DNA from 2 places in the Ferrimonas lipolytica genome. Region 2 is predicted to be linked to the other one. Evidence: predicted binding sites of a transcription regulator. Region 2 holds the regulator's gene; the other holds the start of a gene.
The links. The regulator sigma-54, encoded in region 2, starts transcription at its own class of promoters, with help from an activator protein. The targets are predictions, from matches to a motif close to GTTGGCACGNNNNTNGNNT.
Positions count from the first base shown of each region.

Region 1: a site for sigma-54 is predicted at 5,683-5,701, ahead of HER31_RS00490 (superinfection exclusion B family protein). Genes of this name have one in related genera too.

Region 1 covers NZ_CP051180.1:107,390-114,876, reverse strand. Annotated here, with positions in the region: gene HER31_RS00525 (putative bifunctional diguanylate cyclase/phosphodiesterase) at 1-2,090, opposite strand, end outside; gene HER31_RS00520 (methyltransferase) at 2,347-3,378, shown strand; tRNA gene HER31_RS00515 (tRNA-Leu) at 3,445-3,531, shown strand; tRNA gene HER31_RS00510 (tRNA-Leu) at 3,564-3,650, shown strand; tRNA gene HER31_RS00505 (tRNA-Leu) at 3,674-3,760, shown strand; tRNA gene HER31_RS00500 (tRNA-Leu) at 3,766-3,852, shown strand; gene HER31_RS00495 (DUF342 domain-containing protein) at 3,973-5,622, shown strand; gene HER31_RS00490 (superinfection exclusion B family protein) at 5,736-6,347, shown strand; gene HER31_RS00485 (TetR/AcrR family transcriptional regulator) at 6,731-7,487, opposite strand, start outside.
Region 2 covers NZ_CP051180.1:3,028,775-3,036,261, reverse strand. Annotated here, with positions in the region: gene HER31_RS13940 (adenosine deaminase) at 1-614, opposite strand, end outside; gene HER31_RS13935 (DM13 domain-containing protein) at 844-1,326, shown strand; gene HER31_RS13930 (HPr family phosphocarrier protein) at 1,301-1,585, opposite strand; gene rapZ (RNase adapter RapZ) at 1,575-2,423, opposite strand; gene ptsN (PTS IIA-like nitrogen regulatory protein PtsN) at 2,420-2,866, opposite strand; gene hpf (ribosome hibernation promoting factor) at 2,866-3,153, opposite strand; gene HER31_RS13910 (RNA polymerase factor sigma-54) at 3,176-4,636, opposite strand; gene lptB (LPS export ABC transporter ATP-binding protein) at 4,677-5,408, opposite strand; gene lptA (lipopolysaccharide transport periplasmic protein LptA) at 5,405-5,971, opposite strand; gene lptC (LPS export ABC transporter periplasmic protein LptC) at 5,958-6,509, opposite strand; gene kdsC (3-deoxy-manno-octulosonate-8-phosphatase KdsC) at 6,506-7,060, opposite strand; gene HER31_RS13885 (KpsF/GutQ family sugar-phosphate isomerase) at 7,060-7,487, opposite strand, start outside.

The sequences.
Region 1 (7,487 bases), 1.2 Mb from region 2:
ATATCTTTAAGTTGATGCATCACTTGCATCGCCACATCCAAACTTTTAATCAATACCTCCTCTGTCAACTCGAGCACTAACCGGTTAGGTCGCAGTTGATGCCGTTGTAACTGCGCTCTAATGTGTTCCACTAACCCAGACTGAAGGTACTGACACGGCGACAGATTAAGCGATAAGTAAAACTCATCGTTGGCTAACTTAGTCGACAATCGAGCCAGCAATTCACAAGCTTGTTCAATTACATAAAAACCAACCTTGCGACCAGAGACGGAGTCATCAATCTCCTTCATAAAGGTGCCTGGCATGATCAACCCTCGCACTGGGTGGTGCCAGCGGCACAAGCCCTCAAACCCAACCACACGGTCTTGCTGTAACGAGATTATCGGCTGCAGCGCCAAACTCAATTGCTGCTGATCTATCGCTAACTCAACATCTTTAGTGAGCTGCAGCCGTCGAGAAGCGCTTTGTTGCATCTGTTCATTAAACACTCGGTAGTTACTGCGTCCGGCCTGCTTGGCTTGATACATGGCCAGATCGGCCCGTTTGATCAACTCATCTGAGTGCATCATCGGGTTATCACAGAAAGCCACACCGATACTGGTGCTAATGAGCAGGGTTTGATTGCCCAGTTGCAGCGGCTGCTGCAAGCTGGCAAATATTTGATGAATAATACGGTGGATGTCGGGCTCAGACTCCAAACCACGAACAATAACGGTAAACTCATCGCCTCCTAGGCGACAAACAGTATCCATAGAGCGAACGCTCTTTTGTAGACGATTGGCTACCGCCTTAAGTAGTTCATCGCCAATATCGTGACCGAGGGTATCGTTTACTCGCTTAAAGTCGTCCAGATCCAAAAACAGCAGTGAGATCTGATCGTCGGTTCGACCAATACTACTGAGCGCCTTAGAGAGTTCGTGCTGAAACATGGCCCGATTGGGCAACCCGGTTAACGAGTCGATCATCGCCATTCGTTGCAACTCTTCGGTATAGCGCTCTAAATCGCCCTCTAAACGCTCCAATTGCCCAGCCACGTCAAGCGTCGCATTCTCCAAAGAAATCAGCTCATCGCCCCAACGCTGATCAGAGCGACCTAAGCGACGGCGAAGATCATCAAAGCGACTCTGCCCCAACAGCGGTAATACCTTGCTTAAGCGACGAATACGAGCCAAAGGCAACCAAAACAACGCCAATCCCAGCACACTCGCCAGAACCCCAGCTATCAGCAGAATAGAGACTAGATCGCGAATAAATGAGCGTTCGCCCTCGGCCAAGCTGCCGATATCTTTAAACAACAGTAGTTGTTCACCCTCATTCGTTAATTCCCAGCCAGTAAAAGACCAACTTTTGTTGTGAAAGCGCAATCGCTGCGGTTCTAACAGAATTTTTTGCAACGGCAAACGTTGGCTCACTTCTGCTAACACATGAATATTACTTGAGCGATTTGACAAGCTAAGCACATTACGGCCCCACGCCCCTTTCCTTGGCTCACTAGCACCACCAAGCACAGCCAACTGGACCTGATGAAACTCCACCAAGGGGGCTATCACGGCTTCAAAACTAGTGGTGTACAAAATGAAACTGGGTTTGCCGTCAATCACAATCGGCACCAATAAACCGACGTAACAAGCCTGTTCACAATGGATATAACTGCTTGGGGTGCCGATAGCTCGCTGAGCGCTGGTCCAAACCGGTTGGAAGTTCAGATTAATGCCTGCGATTAACAGCGGTTGTAACTCAGCGTCGAGCAGCTGTAATCCATATAAGCCGCCAAATAACTCAAAATCGCTCCAGTTTTCATCGAGCTCGGAGCGCAAATGTTGCAGCTGCAATAGGCCCTTTTTGTCACTCAGACGGAAAAGGATCTCTCGATTCAGCTCGATCAGACGGTTGTGCTCCGCTCGAAGTCGGTGCTGATAATCGCGGTAGAGGCTATCGTGTTTTTGGCTAATCACCTCTTCAAGCTGTTGGTTAAAGCGGTTCATCGCCATTACGCCTATTACTACGCCTATTAGCATCAACATCGCGACAAACGACAGAATGAACTTCCAGCGCAGGCTAATTATGAATTGCTTAGGGGCGTTCGTCATTGCGAGTGACTCACAACAACGTACCAGCAGCTACAACCGCAACGCTTAAATAGATATTGCTGCGGCTGCCTATTGGGCAATGCCATTACGTCGATTAACATATTGCTGTACAAGGAATTGCTCCCAACGCACACCATCCTTGTCCATCCCATTATTGCGTCATATCCCAGTGATAAATATTCGTAAAAACAGAGTGTAGGCTAGGAACCCTAATTGAGCGTATAATTGCCACCAAACCAGCCGTTACAACGATATTATGAAGCTCTCCAATCCCAGCCGTTTAGTTGAAAAGAACCTTGAAGAATTTGACGGCAAGCACCTGCTAATACTCAATGCAGATGGCGACAACTTGTTGCCCCTGCTGGTCGAACGCTGTGCCTCAGTGACGGTTTTGGCTCAAGATCTCACCCACTACCAACTGCTGCTAAACAACAACGTTGGCGCCACCGTGCTTTTTGGCTGTCATCCCAATCAGTTACCTCGTAACAACTTCGATGCCGCTCTGATCCGCTTGCCAAAAGCCAAGGAGCAACTCGCCTTACTAACCGCATTGGCCAGCAGTGTCGTCAGCGCCGGTGAGAATCTGTTTTGGGTTGGAGAGAATAAAGGTGGGATCCGTACCGCCGCTAAGGTAGTCAAACCTTGGAGCCAATTTGCACTGAAGCTGGCTTCCGGTGCCCACTGCCAATTACTGCGTGGGGTTAACTTTGAACAGCAACCGTGGCAACCAGAGCGCTGGTGGCGGCACCATAATGTCGCAACTCCTGATGGTGACCTGTCACTGGCCTCACTACCAGGGGTGTTTGGTCACGGTAGTTTGGACCAAGGCACCGCCTTACTGTTAAAGAATTTACCACTGTTACCGCAGGGTCGAGTACTCGATTTTGGTTGTGGGGACGGCATCATCGGTACCTTTTTGGCCAAACGTAATCCAAAGATCGATCTACATATGGTCGACATCAATGCTATGGCAATTGAAGCAGCTAAAGTGTCATTGCAAGATCATCAGCTTATGGGTGACGTATACCCATCAAACGGCTTGGACCAAGTGGAAGGCAAGTTTGACCTTATCGTCTCTAACCCACCATTTCACAGTGGTCTGGATCAATCGTTCAATGTGGCTAAGAAGTTTATCCGCGATGCGGCAGCGATGTTGAATCCCGGTGGCCAGTTGATCATCGTCGCCAACCACCACTTGCCCTATGGGGACGATCTAAATCACGTTTTTGGTCGCGTAAATATCGTAGATCAGGACAGCAAGTTCAAAATCTATGCAGATGCGAGATAAAACAGCTTTCGTGGTTGACCGAATCGGCAATCTCTCTATAATGCGCCCCCGTACCAACGATGATTCGCAGATGTGGCGGAATTGGTAGACGCGCTAGCTTCAGGTGCTAGTGTTCGAAAGGACGTGGGAGTTCAAGTCTCCCCATCTGCACCAAATCATCGTAAGGTTGTATTGTTGTTAGTGCCGCAGATGTGGCGGAATTGGTAGACGCGCTAGCTTCAGGTGCTAGTGTTCGAAAGGACGTGGGAGTTCAAGTCTCCCCATCTGCACCAACAACACTCAATCAGGTCAATATGCTCAGGTGGCGGAATTGGTAGACGCGCTAGCTTCAGGTGCTAGTGTCCGTTAGGACGTGAGAGTTCAAGTCTCTCTCTGAGCACCACATTTGCAGATGTGGCGGAATTGGTAGACGCGCTAGCTTCAGGTGCTAGTGTTCGAAAGGACGTGGGAGTTCAAGTCTCCCCATCTGCACCAGATTTAAACCCCTTGGTTCTTATGAGCCAAGGGGTTTTCTGTTTCTGTGATTAATTCGCTTGAACTTCCCTACTAGAATGAAACATCATTACTCAAAGTGGTAATGGAAGTTCTAACCGGATGTTGAATACACAAGCGTTACTATGGGAACCGGCATCCCGTCAGGTCAGCATCAGTCTCGATCCCCAATTGCACCAACAACTCAACGTCGATGATATTGAAAAGCTACTCAAAAAAAGTCGCTTCCGAGAGTTCGAACCACACCATGACCTATGGGAAAAAACCTTAACTGAACTCAAGCTTGAAAACTGCGATGCACCGATCCCTCTGCGGGTAGCAACCCAAGTCGATGGCAGCTGGCAGCTTCAAGTTGAACCAGATCTGATGGCCCTCGTCGCCACTATCACCCTCCCCCGCGGTGGCAAGCCCGCCACATTGGAGCAATTGCTTCCGTTAATTAAGGCGCAAAAGGTACAACACGGCCTCAGCCGCAGAGCCATCAAAGGCTTGTTAGAGTGTAATAGCAGCGCCCAACCAGGTAGCAAACATCAAGCAACCATTGCCCAAGGCAAGCCACCTTCAAAAGGCAAAGATGGTTACCTAGAACGTTTGGTTGCACTTCCTAGTGAGCGCAAGCTCACGCCACAAAAAAAGGATGAGCAACGGGTTGATATGCGTAATCTAGGCAGCCCGAAGATGGTTGGTCGTGGTGACTTACTGATGCGTCGTCACCCGCCGCAACCAGGCAAGAATGGTTACGATCTTTACGGTACCGTGTTACCGGCCGAACGTGGTCAAGTCGCGGCCTTTATCGCCGGTGACGGCGCCGAAATCAGCCCTAATGACCCGCACCTGATTATTGCCGCTCGCACTGGCCTACCGATGGAAATTAATAACGGTATCGCAGTAGAAGAGCTGCTTTCCGTCAACGAAGTAACCGTACGCACCGGCAACCTTAATTTCATCGGTGCGATAGAAATCAAAGGTAATGTCGAGGAAGGCATGCTGGTCGAAGCCACTGGTAGCATACACATTGGCGGCTCGGTAGAGGGAGCCATCATTAAAGCTGGTGGTGACATCTTAGTAAATCAAGGTGTCATTGGTCGTCAACGCGAGGACGGTACGCTAGCAGCGCAGCTACAGGCCGGCGGTAATATTCAGGCACAGTACGCTCAATACACCGACATCAATGCAATTGGTGACATAAGTGTTGAACTTCACTGTCAGCATTGCCTATTGCAGTCGGAGCAGAATATCTTTATCGGCGACCCACAGCGAGGTCAAGGCGGTTTGATTGGCGGCAAAGCCACCGCAAGACGACAACTCTACTGCGTTGAACTTGGTGCCAAAGCTGGCGCCGAAACTCGGGTGACCATTGGTCGTGACTACCACGATCTTAAACGCCAGATAGAACAACTACACCACGTCCCTTCAGAGATATCCAAAGAGATCATTACCCTGCAGCTGCACAAGAAAAAGCTACTCACCGAGGGTACTGGGCAAGCGGAAATTACTGCCATCGATTCGCTGGTCGCCGATCACCAATCTCAACTCAACGAAAACCAACAACAACTGGAACAGCTGGAAACCACGTTGGCGGATTTCTACCAGCACGTAAATGTACAGGTACTGAAAAAACTGCACCCACGGGTTGCCTTTGAGATAGGCAAAGAGCGCTTTACCTCAATCGAAGAAGCTGGGCCAAGCAAGGTGGCTGTTGACCAAGGTACCTTGATCATTGAATCATTCGCAGTACCGAAATGGCGCTAACCTATTGTACCAAGCTGGCAAAACTGTTGCTCTCATTGCCTGCCCCCATAAACTCCAAATATTGGCATTGAGATTGCTTATTTTTTGACAGTGCCAATATTGTGACGAATAAAATGAATAACTTTTGGGAATACCTCAGCCGTATTGATTGGGGCAGCATAAGTAGTCGGTTGGCGATGTGGTTGCTCACCGCTAGTTTGGCGTTACTGACCTTGCCAATTCCAACACTGCAATCGCTCTACCTCCAACAGTGGGTACAACAGCACGGTTTCGGCATTGGTCTAACCGTGGTGCTGTCTGCTTGCTTTCTCGGAGCCCAGTGGTTGCAGTGGGTACTATATAAAGCAACCTATAAGCGTCGTCAGCTAGAACAAACTCAGTTGATGGAACAAAAAATCTCACTGCTTGATGGACAGGAGCGGGCGATTCTGCGGGAATTTTTCTTGCAAGGGACCAGTGTAATTAAGATGCCATGCAAACATCCTGCGGTAAGTGAACTACTCAGAGTGGGGATCCTAGAGCAAGCTGAAGATATTCAGCACTATGCAATCGAAGGTCCGGTTGGATTACTGCGGTTAAACCCCGATGCGAAAAAGCGCTTAAACCGCCAAGCCTTGCGCCTTCCGGAAGCCAATATGAGCGACGAACAACGTAAACAGTTGCAGGCGGCCAGACCAGAATTTATCAGCACACTTAATAACAGCAACCGTCGTCACGCAGCTTAACTCAAACTGGGCAACGGCTCAGCGTTGCACCGACACTACTGTCATCGCAAATGATTAGGCTGTGTCGTAGTTAGCTGTTGAAGTTTATCTTAAGCCTTCGGCTTCACCGATTTCGGTGCTTTTGCGGGGAGGATGTTGCGGTGGCGACGGCACATTCTTGTATGCATTAGGGGGGGAAGCTTCGCCCCCTTTGGAATCCCCCTTGCCTTACGGCAGAAGGTCAACGGCGGTAGTGCTTAACCCCTTGTATCGGCGCTCGCCTAGCTGGTGCTTTAACTGTATTAGAAACAACAACGCTTAATTGGTACACAGCCAATGATTAGCCCCAGAGGCTAGAATCAAAAAAGGCTGCAATCGCAGCCTTTTTCATATCATCCAATCAATTACAGTGCGTTTACTAGCTCACGTTCCCGCTCGCACTCCGCCAATTGGTGTTCAACTTCAGCCATTACTCTCTCATAAGAGTCTGCTCGTAATGGCGCATTCCAATTCAGTGAGTTGATGTAGATAGCGCACGCATCAAAAATCTGACGGCTATCAAGCGGCTTAACCGCATTACTCATTAACTCGTTACCGAGGATCCCACAAGCTCCGCGCTCAACATAGGTCAACATGCTGTGCACCAAAGAAACCTGTTCATCCGTAGCAGAAAGTTCACCTTGAATACGAGCGCCCTCAACCACACGAAGAATCGCGTGATAGAACTGATCTAAGTACATTTTCAGTTCCTGAACTCGGTATTCAGTAGCTCGGTCAAGTACTTTGGGAGCACCACCTAAACCATTAATACCGATAGTCCAGCTGCTACGTTGGCTAGCGAGCACCGACAGAAGATGCATCGCTACCCAGCGCTCAGCGAAGCTGAGATCGCAGCTCATCAAATGTGGCTGACGTTCAACAAGATGCTCAATATGATGCGCAAAAATAGCGATCAAAAGGTCTTCTTTACTAGAGAAGTGTTTATACAAGGTACCGGCACTACACCCTGCTAATGGGGCCAATTCTGAGAAGCGAAATGACACCAACCCCTGCTCTTTCAACAGTTTTTCAGCCAAACGAACTAGTACCTGATCTCGTTGACGAAACCGCGCTTGATTAGGCGAGCCCCAGCTCATTGAAGAGTTGGTTTCCATGGTTGTC
Region 2 (7,487 bases):
TCTGCTGGGCCCTCTTCACCAGCGTGCGCGACCAGTCGATAGCCTTGCTGTTTGGCAGCGGCAAAGGCGCGTGCAAACTTTTGTGGTGGGTGGCCAACCTCAGAACTATCGAGGCCAATGCCGATGATGTGCTGTTTGAACGGCTCCGCTTGAGCCAGTGTGGCTAGGGCTTGCTCTTCGCTTAAGTGGCGGAGAAAACACAAAATGATGCCGTAGCTGATCTGCCACTGCTGTTGGGCATCATGTAACGCTCGTTTGATGCCATTAATAACAGTGGCAAAGGCGATGCCACGATCGGTGTGGGTTTGCGGATCAAAAAATATTTCTACGTGCTGGACGTTGTCTTGCTGGCAACGTTCTAGGTAGGCCCAGGTAAGATCGTAGAAGTCTTGCTCGGTTAAAAGTACCGAAGCGCCTTGGTAGTAGAGATCGAGAAACGACTGTAAGTCATTGAACTGGTAAGCGGCTCTAAGTTGATCTACAGAGTCAAAAGGTAGGGCAACGTTATTGCGCTGCGCCAATTCAAACATCAGCTCTGGTTCGAGTGTGCCTTCAATATGAAGGTGTAGTTCGACCTTGGGCAGGGATTGTAAAAAAGCGTGGTCAATCGTCATAAGGTCCTCACTCTGGCTGTGGTCGCATCAAATACCCATGGCATCGATACATTCAACAAATAATCTGGTTGTTGGGTGCGGTTCCTGCTCACCCTATGCTCAACCACTCGAGCGCATATCCTTTGCCTATTTGGTCAATTTTATTGCTACTGGATGGATAAATTTGAGAAACAGTATAACGTGATAAAGTCTAGTTCAATTAATGGTTTGCATTGCTAATGGAGAGGCTATGAAGGCGTTACGAACAATACTGACCCATGGGGTTGCTATGCTGGTTGGGATCGCGCTTGGAATCTATCTGTTACCACTGTTAACGGAGACGCCAGCGCCGTCGTCAGCAACAATGGCGTTGGTCCAAGCTGAAGCGCAATATGTGGCTCAGTTTGAGCGCGAGCGAACCGACAGTGATTTACTGCACTGGGGCGAAGGACAATTGCTGTTGGGCGAGGGTAGCATCGGCTTTCGTGGTGAATTGGCGCCGGGGCCAGATTACCGTCTCTATCTTTCCCCACGATTTGTTGAGACCGAGCATGAATTTTTAGCGCTGCAGGGAGAAATGGTCGCAATAGGCAGCATAAGCAGCTTTGATGGCTTTGCTTTGCCCGTACCCAACGGAGTTGAAGTTGGCAGCTATCAGGCGGCGATCGTCTGGTGTGAGAGCTTTCAGCAGTTTATTACCTCTGGGGTTATTCGTCCTCGTCAAAGCGACTAGCAAATAGCTCACATATCGCATCGAGTGCAGCTAAGGCATCGGGCCCGTAGCTGCACACTGTGATCTCTTTGCCTTGGCAACCTTGCAACATCAAGATCCCAAGGATGCTATTGGCGTTGGCTTGTTGTTGCTCAAGTTGTAGCTCGATTTGTGCATCGAAGGTTGTCGCGAGTTGGGTTAAGCGGGTCGCCGCACGAGCATGTAGCCCTAGTCGGTTAATAACCACTACTTGTCGACAAACTCTCTGCTCAATCGACATCAAGCTCTCGGTGACGAACTGAGATCCCATCGCGATGGAGCTTAAAGCGTTGAGTCAGTTGTTCGACGACATAAACACTGCGGTGCTTACCACCGGTACAACCTATGGCGATGGTAAGGTAGGCGCGATTATTACGCTCTAGCATCGGCAACCAGTTCAGAATAAAACGTTCGGTTGAATCGATAAATCGAGTCACACTGCTGTGCTGTAAGAAAAAATCGGCAACCGGTTTGTCTTTGCCGGTAAACGGTCTTAGCTCTGGTTCCCAGTGCGGGTTGGCAAGAAAGCGTACATCAAACATAAAGTCCGCTTGTTGTGGCATACCATGTTTAAAGCCAAAGGATTCAAACACCACCATCATTTCGTTTGGAGCTTCGCCGAGCAGCAAGGTTCGGACTTCGTTGGCGAGGTCGTAGACGGAGAGGTTATCGGTGTTGATAAGATGATCGGCGTCTTGGGCTAATGGTTGCAGTAAGCTTCGCTCTTGGCCAATAGCCTCTGCTAGCGGCGCGCCGTCGTTGGACAATGGGTGGCGACGGCGAGTCTCGCTGTAACGGCGCATTAGCGTATCGTCAGAGGCATCAAGGAAGTAGATCTGCGCATCGATACCGGCGGGGATCCGTTCTCGCAGCTTGGTTATCGCCAGTTCCTGATCCGGTAGGTTACGGATATCTAAACTAACCGCGACTAATTCCCGCTGATTTTCGAGGCTTTGCAGCAGTTGCAGTAGCAATGGCATCGGCAGATTATCAACGCAGTAGTAACCAAGATCTTCTAATACGTGCAAGGCAACGGTTTTACCGGCTCCAGAGCGCCCCGAAAGAATAACTAGCTTCATGCAGTGATCACTTGATACAGATGTTGATTATCAGAGGCTTTGCGCATCGCTCGGCAAAGCTCTTTTTGGCTCAATTTCTCTGCCACCGTGGCGAGCATTGATAAAAACTCTTGATGTTGTTGCTCCGGTACGAACAACGCAAATAACAAATCAACAGGCTTCTGATCGACGGCATCAAATTCGATGGGAGAGTCGCTTTTGAGTAACACCGCCAGCGGCCTATCTAATCGGTTCAGCCGACCGTGCGGAAGCGCGATGCCCTTTCCGATGCCCGTACTGCCCATTTTTTCCCGAGCCATAAGGCTCTCGAACAACTCGTGTTGGGGGAGTTCAGGGCACTGAGAGGCAGCCAATTCACTGATCATCTCAAGTGCCCGTTTTTTGCTTAACTCAGAGTCGACACATAGGGTGCGCTCGAGTGTCAGTAGTTCATTGATTTCCATTAGTGCCGGGAAATTTTCTCTTTGTGTTTGATTACCTGTCGATCGAGTTTATCGACCAACCCGTCAATTGCTGCGTACATATTGTCGTGCTCGTGGGTAGCAAACACTTCACCGCCGTTTAAGTGCAGCTTAGCTTCGGCAATCTGTTGTAATTTCTGCACTTCCAGTATTACATGAACGTTGTTGATGTGGTCGAAATGCCGCTCCAAACGTTCAAATTTTTCGTTAATGTAGTTGCGTAGTGCGTCTGTTATATCAACATGATGACCGGTTAAGTTGATCTGCATAGCTTACCTCCGTAGGTGCGCGTTACAGCATTTTGCGCTGGTTTGATGGTGGAATCGTTAAGGCTTCGCGATATTTAGCCACGGTGCGTCGGGCTACTTGGATGCCTTGTTCCGCCAGAATTTGAGCCATTTTACTGTCGCTAAGAGGTTTCTTTGGATTCTCTGCCGCCACGAGCTTTTTGATGAGCGCGCGGATAGCAGTAGAAGAGGCTTCGCCGCCGCTGTCAGTGCTCACATGGCTGGAGAAGAAGTACTTCAGTTCAAAGATCCCTCTTGGGGTATGTAGATATTTTTGAGTAGTCACTCGAGATATCGTCGATTCGTGCATCTCGACCACCTCGGCCACATCATTGAGCACCATTGGCTTCATGGCTTCTTCGCCGAACTCGAGGAACCCTTGCTGGAATTGCACGATGCAGTTGGTAACCTTCATCAGTGTTTCGTTACGGCTTTCAAGGCTTTTGATAAACCACTTAGCCTCCTGCAGATGTCCGCGAACGAACTGACCGTCACCGCTACCGCGGGCGCCGTTACCGATGGCGGCGTACTGTTGATTGATGCGAATCTTGGGCATGGCGTTAGGATTGAGCTCAACCACCCAGCGTCCCTGTTTTTTACTTACTGAAACATCAGGAATCACGTATTCACTTGGTGTTGCTGCGATTTGCCCGCCTGGTCTTGGGTTCAGTGACTGAATCAGATCCATGGTGTCCTTAAGCTCAGTTTCACTGAGCTTAGTACGCCTTATCAGGGTGCGAAAGTCTCTATTGGCCAACAGATCCATATGTTCATCAAGGAGATTGATAGCCTGATCTCGCCAAGGGGTGTCAGCGTTGTGCTGCAACAGTTGTACCTTGAGGCATTCAGATAGGTCGATGCTGACACAGCCGACCGGATCAAATTGTTGAATGCGTTTGCGGACCGCCTCGACTTCATCTAATTCAATGTCGTCCCGGCCGACAGCAGTTAGTACATCAGCCACGGGAATAGTGAGATAGCCGTATTCATCGATGGCATCGATAAGGGTCGTGGCGATGGCCTGGTCGGTATCGCTCATTGGGGTGAGACCCATTTGCCAAAGTAGATGGCTTTGCAGATCGTCACTGGTTTCGCCCTGATAGCTGTCATCGTCATCGCGTGGACCACTGGCCGCAGCGGCAGGGGCTGCGCTGTAAACGTCGTCCCAGGTGCTATCAAGGGGTAAATTATCGCCTAAGTCAGTTTGGCTTAGGGCTTCGCTGGTATCTAACGCGGCTTGCTCGGTCACCGAAGCACTTGGGCTGTCCTGACTTTCCGGAGATGCTTCTTGGTCTTGGTTATTGAAGTCGTCGTCGCTCTGCTCCAACAGCGGGTTAGAGTCGAGGGCTTCTTGGATCTCTTGTTGCAGATCTAACGTCGACAGTTGCAGCAGTCGGATAGCCTGCTGCAACTGAGGTGTCATCGTTAGCTGTTGTCCAAGTTTTAGCTGTAGCGAGGTTTTCATTTAATGCCCTAATCCTTGTACTGCCCGATGGAAGGGGGCACTAGAGTCTGAATTGATCACCCAAGTAAACAGAGCGTACTAATTGGTCTTCCAATACCGCTTCTGGTGCCCCTTGAGCAATCATTTCACCATGACTGACAATGTAGGCGTATTCACATACGTCCAAGGTTTCTCGGACGTTGTGATCGGTGATCAACACCCCGAGACCGCGTTGTTTCAAGTGTTGGATGATCTTCTTAATGTCGATAACCGAGATCGGGTCGACACCGGCAAAGGGTTCATCCAATAAAATAAATTGTGGATCTGCTGCTAGCGCTCGGGCTATTTCTACACGGCGACGTTCGCCACCAGATAGAGCCATCCCTAAACTGTCACGTATGTGAGTAATATTAAACTCTTCGAGCAGCTGTTCCAGTTTTTCTATACGTTGCTCTTTACTGAGCTCTTTTCTGATCTGCAGTACCGCCATCAAGTTGTCATGAACAGTGAGCTTGCGGAAGATCGACGACTCTTGCGGTAAATAACCAATGCCTTTGCGAGCACGACTGTGCATTGGCAGATAAGTGATCTCTTCACCATTGATATGAATGCTACCTTGGTCGTTTTGGACCAAGCCAACCACCATATAAAAGGTGGTGGTTTTACCTGCGCCGTTTGGACCTAATAAGCCTACGATTTGTCCCTTTTCAACTTTAAGGCCGACATTCTTAACCACTTGGCGACCGTTGTAGCTCTTGGCTAACTGCTGCGCTTCAAGAACCACTGGCTTCATGGTTTAGGCTCGCTTTTAGGTTGTTCTTGTAGTTCTGGCGCTGGCAATACTATCGGTTGGTTTTCCGTTGGAGTTGTTGTTTTCGGTGCTGGCATAAAAATGGTGGTGATCTGGCTCTCGTCGGAGCCTTCCGCACTGAGTTTCTGTTGCTCGGCGTTGTAGCTAATACGTGAGCCTTTGACAACGCTGCCTTCTTGACTCATCTGGGCTTCGCCAATGAGGATCAATTCGCGGTTACTTACGCTATAGCGAATCTCTAATGCGTTGGCTTCCGCCTTCATGCCATTTTCTTGTACTTGTTCGTACGTAGCTGGATTGCCAGTGGCAACAAAGATCTGTTCGGACTTGTCTTCAGTGGCAATGAGAGTCAGCTTGTCAGCTTCGATTCGCAATGTACCTTGGGTAACTACTACGTTGTCGATGTAGCTTAGGGTGCGACTTTGGAGATCGCCTTCAGAACGGTCAGCGGTGACGCTAACCGCTTGCAAAAAGTCGGCTTGCAGTGCCTGTGTTTGCGGCGCCAGTAACGCCAGCGCAATTAGGAGTGGCTTACTGAGTTTCATAAGTAGCACTAACCTTTTGTTTCAAAATAATGTGATTTTGCTTGAGATCAGCCCAAAGGCCGAGACCAGTCATTTGGAATTGCTCGCCAAAGGCCTGCAGCTGTCGATCAGTTTCCATCTCCATCGTGGATAGGTCCAGGTTCAGCTGTTCAGTATGGATGGTTCTGATTGGCTTATACGGCTCAATAGCTTCAACAATAACGCTGTGTTCTAGCGTTAGGAAGCGATTGTCGCGCAGCTCACCCACCTTGGCTTTGACTTTCCATACGGTGTTGCCGTCTTCTGGGTAAACCAGATAAACGGGGTTTTCAAATTCAGTTAGCTGCTTTTGCTGATAGTGGAACATGGTGTCAGCAGCTATCTCGGCATTAAGGCGGCCATTGGCATCATAAGAGCGGGTTTTCATTTCTCGAGCTACGTAATCGGGCTCACTCTCAGAGAGTGAATCCACTACCGGAGGCTCAATCGAAATGTTGCGCAGATATAGGCCGCCAGCCATTGCGAGTAGCAGCAAGCCAGCAAGCAGCTCACGCTTCATACTGACATGCCCTTAGCATCCATCAGTTTACCTTGCGCTTGCAATAGAAGGTCGCACAGCTCACGGACGGCACCAAAGCCGCCGCCAATAGTAGTGCGATAATGTGCCTGAGGCAGCAATGCTGGATGAGCGTCGTGGACGGCAACCGCAAGAGCGACCTTCTCCATTACTGGCAGGTCAACTAGATCATCGCCAATGTATGCGCATTGATCGGCTTCAAGTCCGAGCTCAGAGCGAATCTGTTCAAACGCGGTGAGCTTATCTTCGCAGCCTTGGACGATGTGTTTCACCCCAAGGTTAGTCATCCGTTTTTCGACAATAGCAGAGCGCCTACCGGTGATCACTGCTACCGCAATACCGGCATTTTGAACCGCCTTGATGCCAAAACCGTCGCGGGTATGAAACGCTTTCAGTTCTTCACCGTCGTTACCGATGTAGATACGACCGTCGGAGAATACACCGTCAACGTCACACAGTAGCAGTTTAATATTGCTAGCACGCTCGATTACGTCGGCATTTACTGCGCCATACAACGTTAAGATTGCGTCCATTAGAGTACTCCTGCCTTTAGCATATCCATCATGTTGAGGGCGCCAGCAGGGCAACCGTCACCGTCGACGCTGATTAAGCCGTTAATATTGTTATCTTCCATCAATTTGAGTGCTTGTGCAGCCAATAAGTTGCAATCGATAGTAATTGGTTTTTGGGTCATCACCGTACCGATGGTGGTCTGGTGAATATCAACCCGGGCATCGAGAACTCGGCGCAGGTCGCCATCGGTAAATAGCCCAGTCAGAACACCACTATTATCAACTACAGCAGTCATTCCCAGCCCCTTGGCTGAGATCTCCAACAGTGCTTCACTTACGGTCACCTGTTCATTAACTATAGGTAGACGCTCACCACGGTGCATGATGTCAGCAACCTTTAATAACAGCCGCCGTCCGAGCGCGCCGCCAGGATGTGATAAGGCAAAGT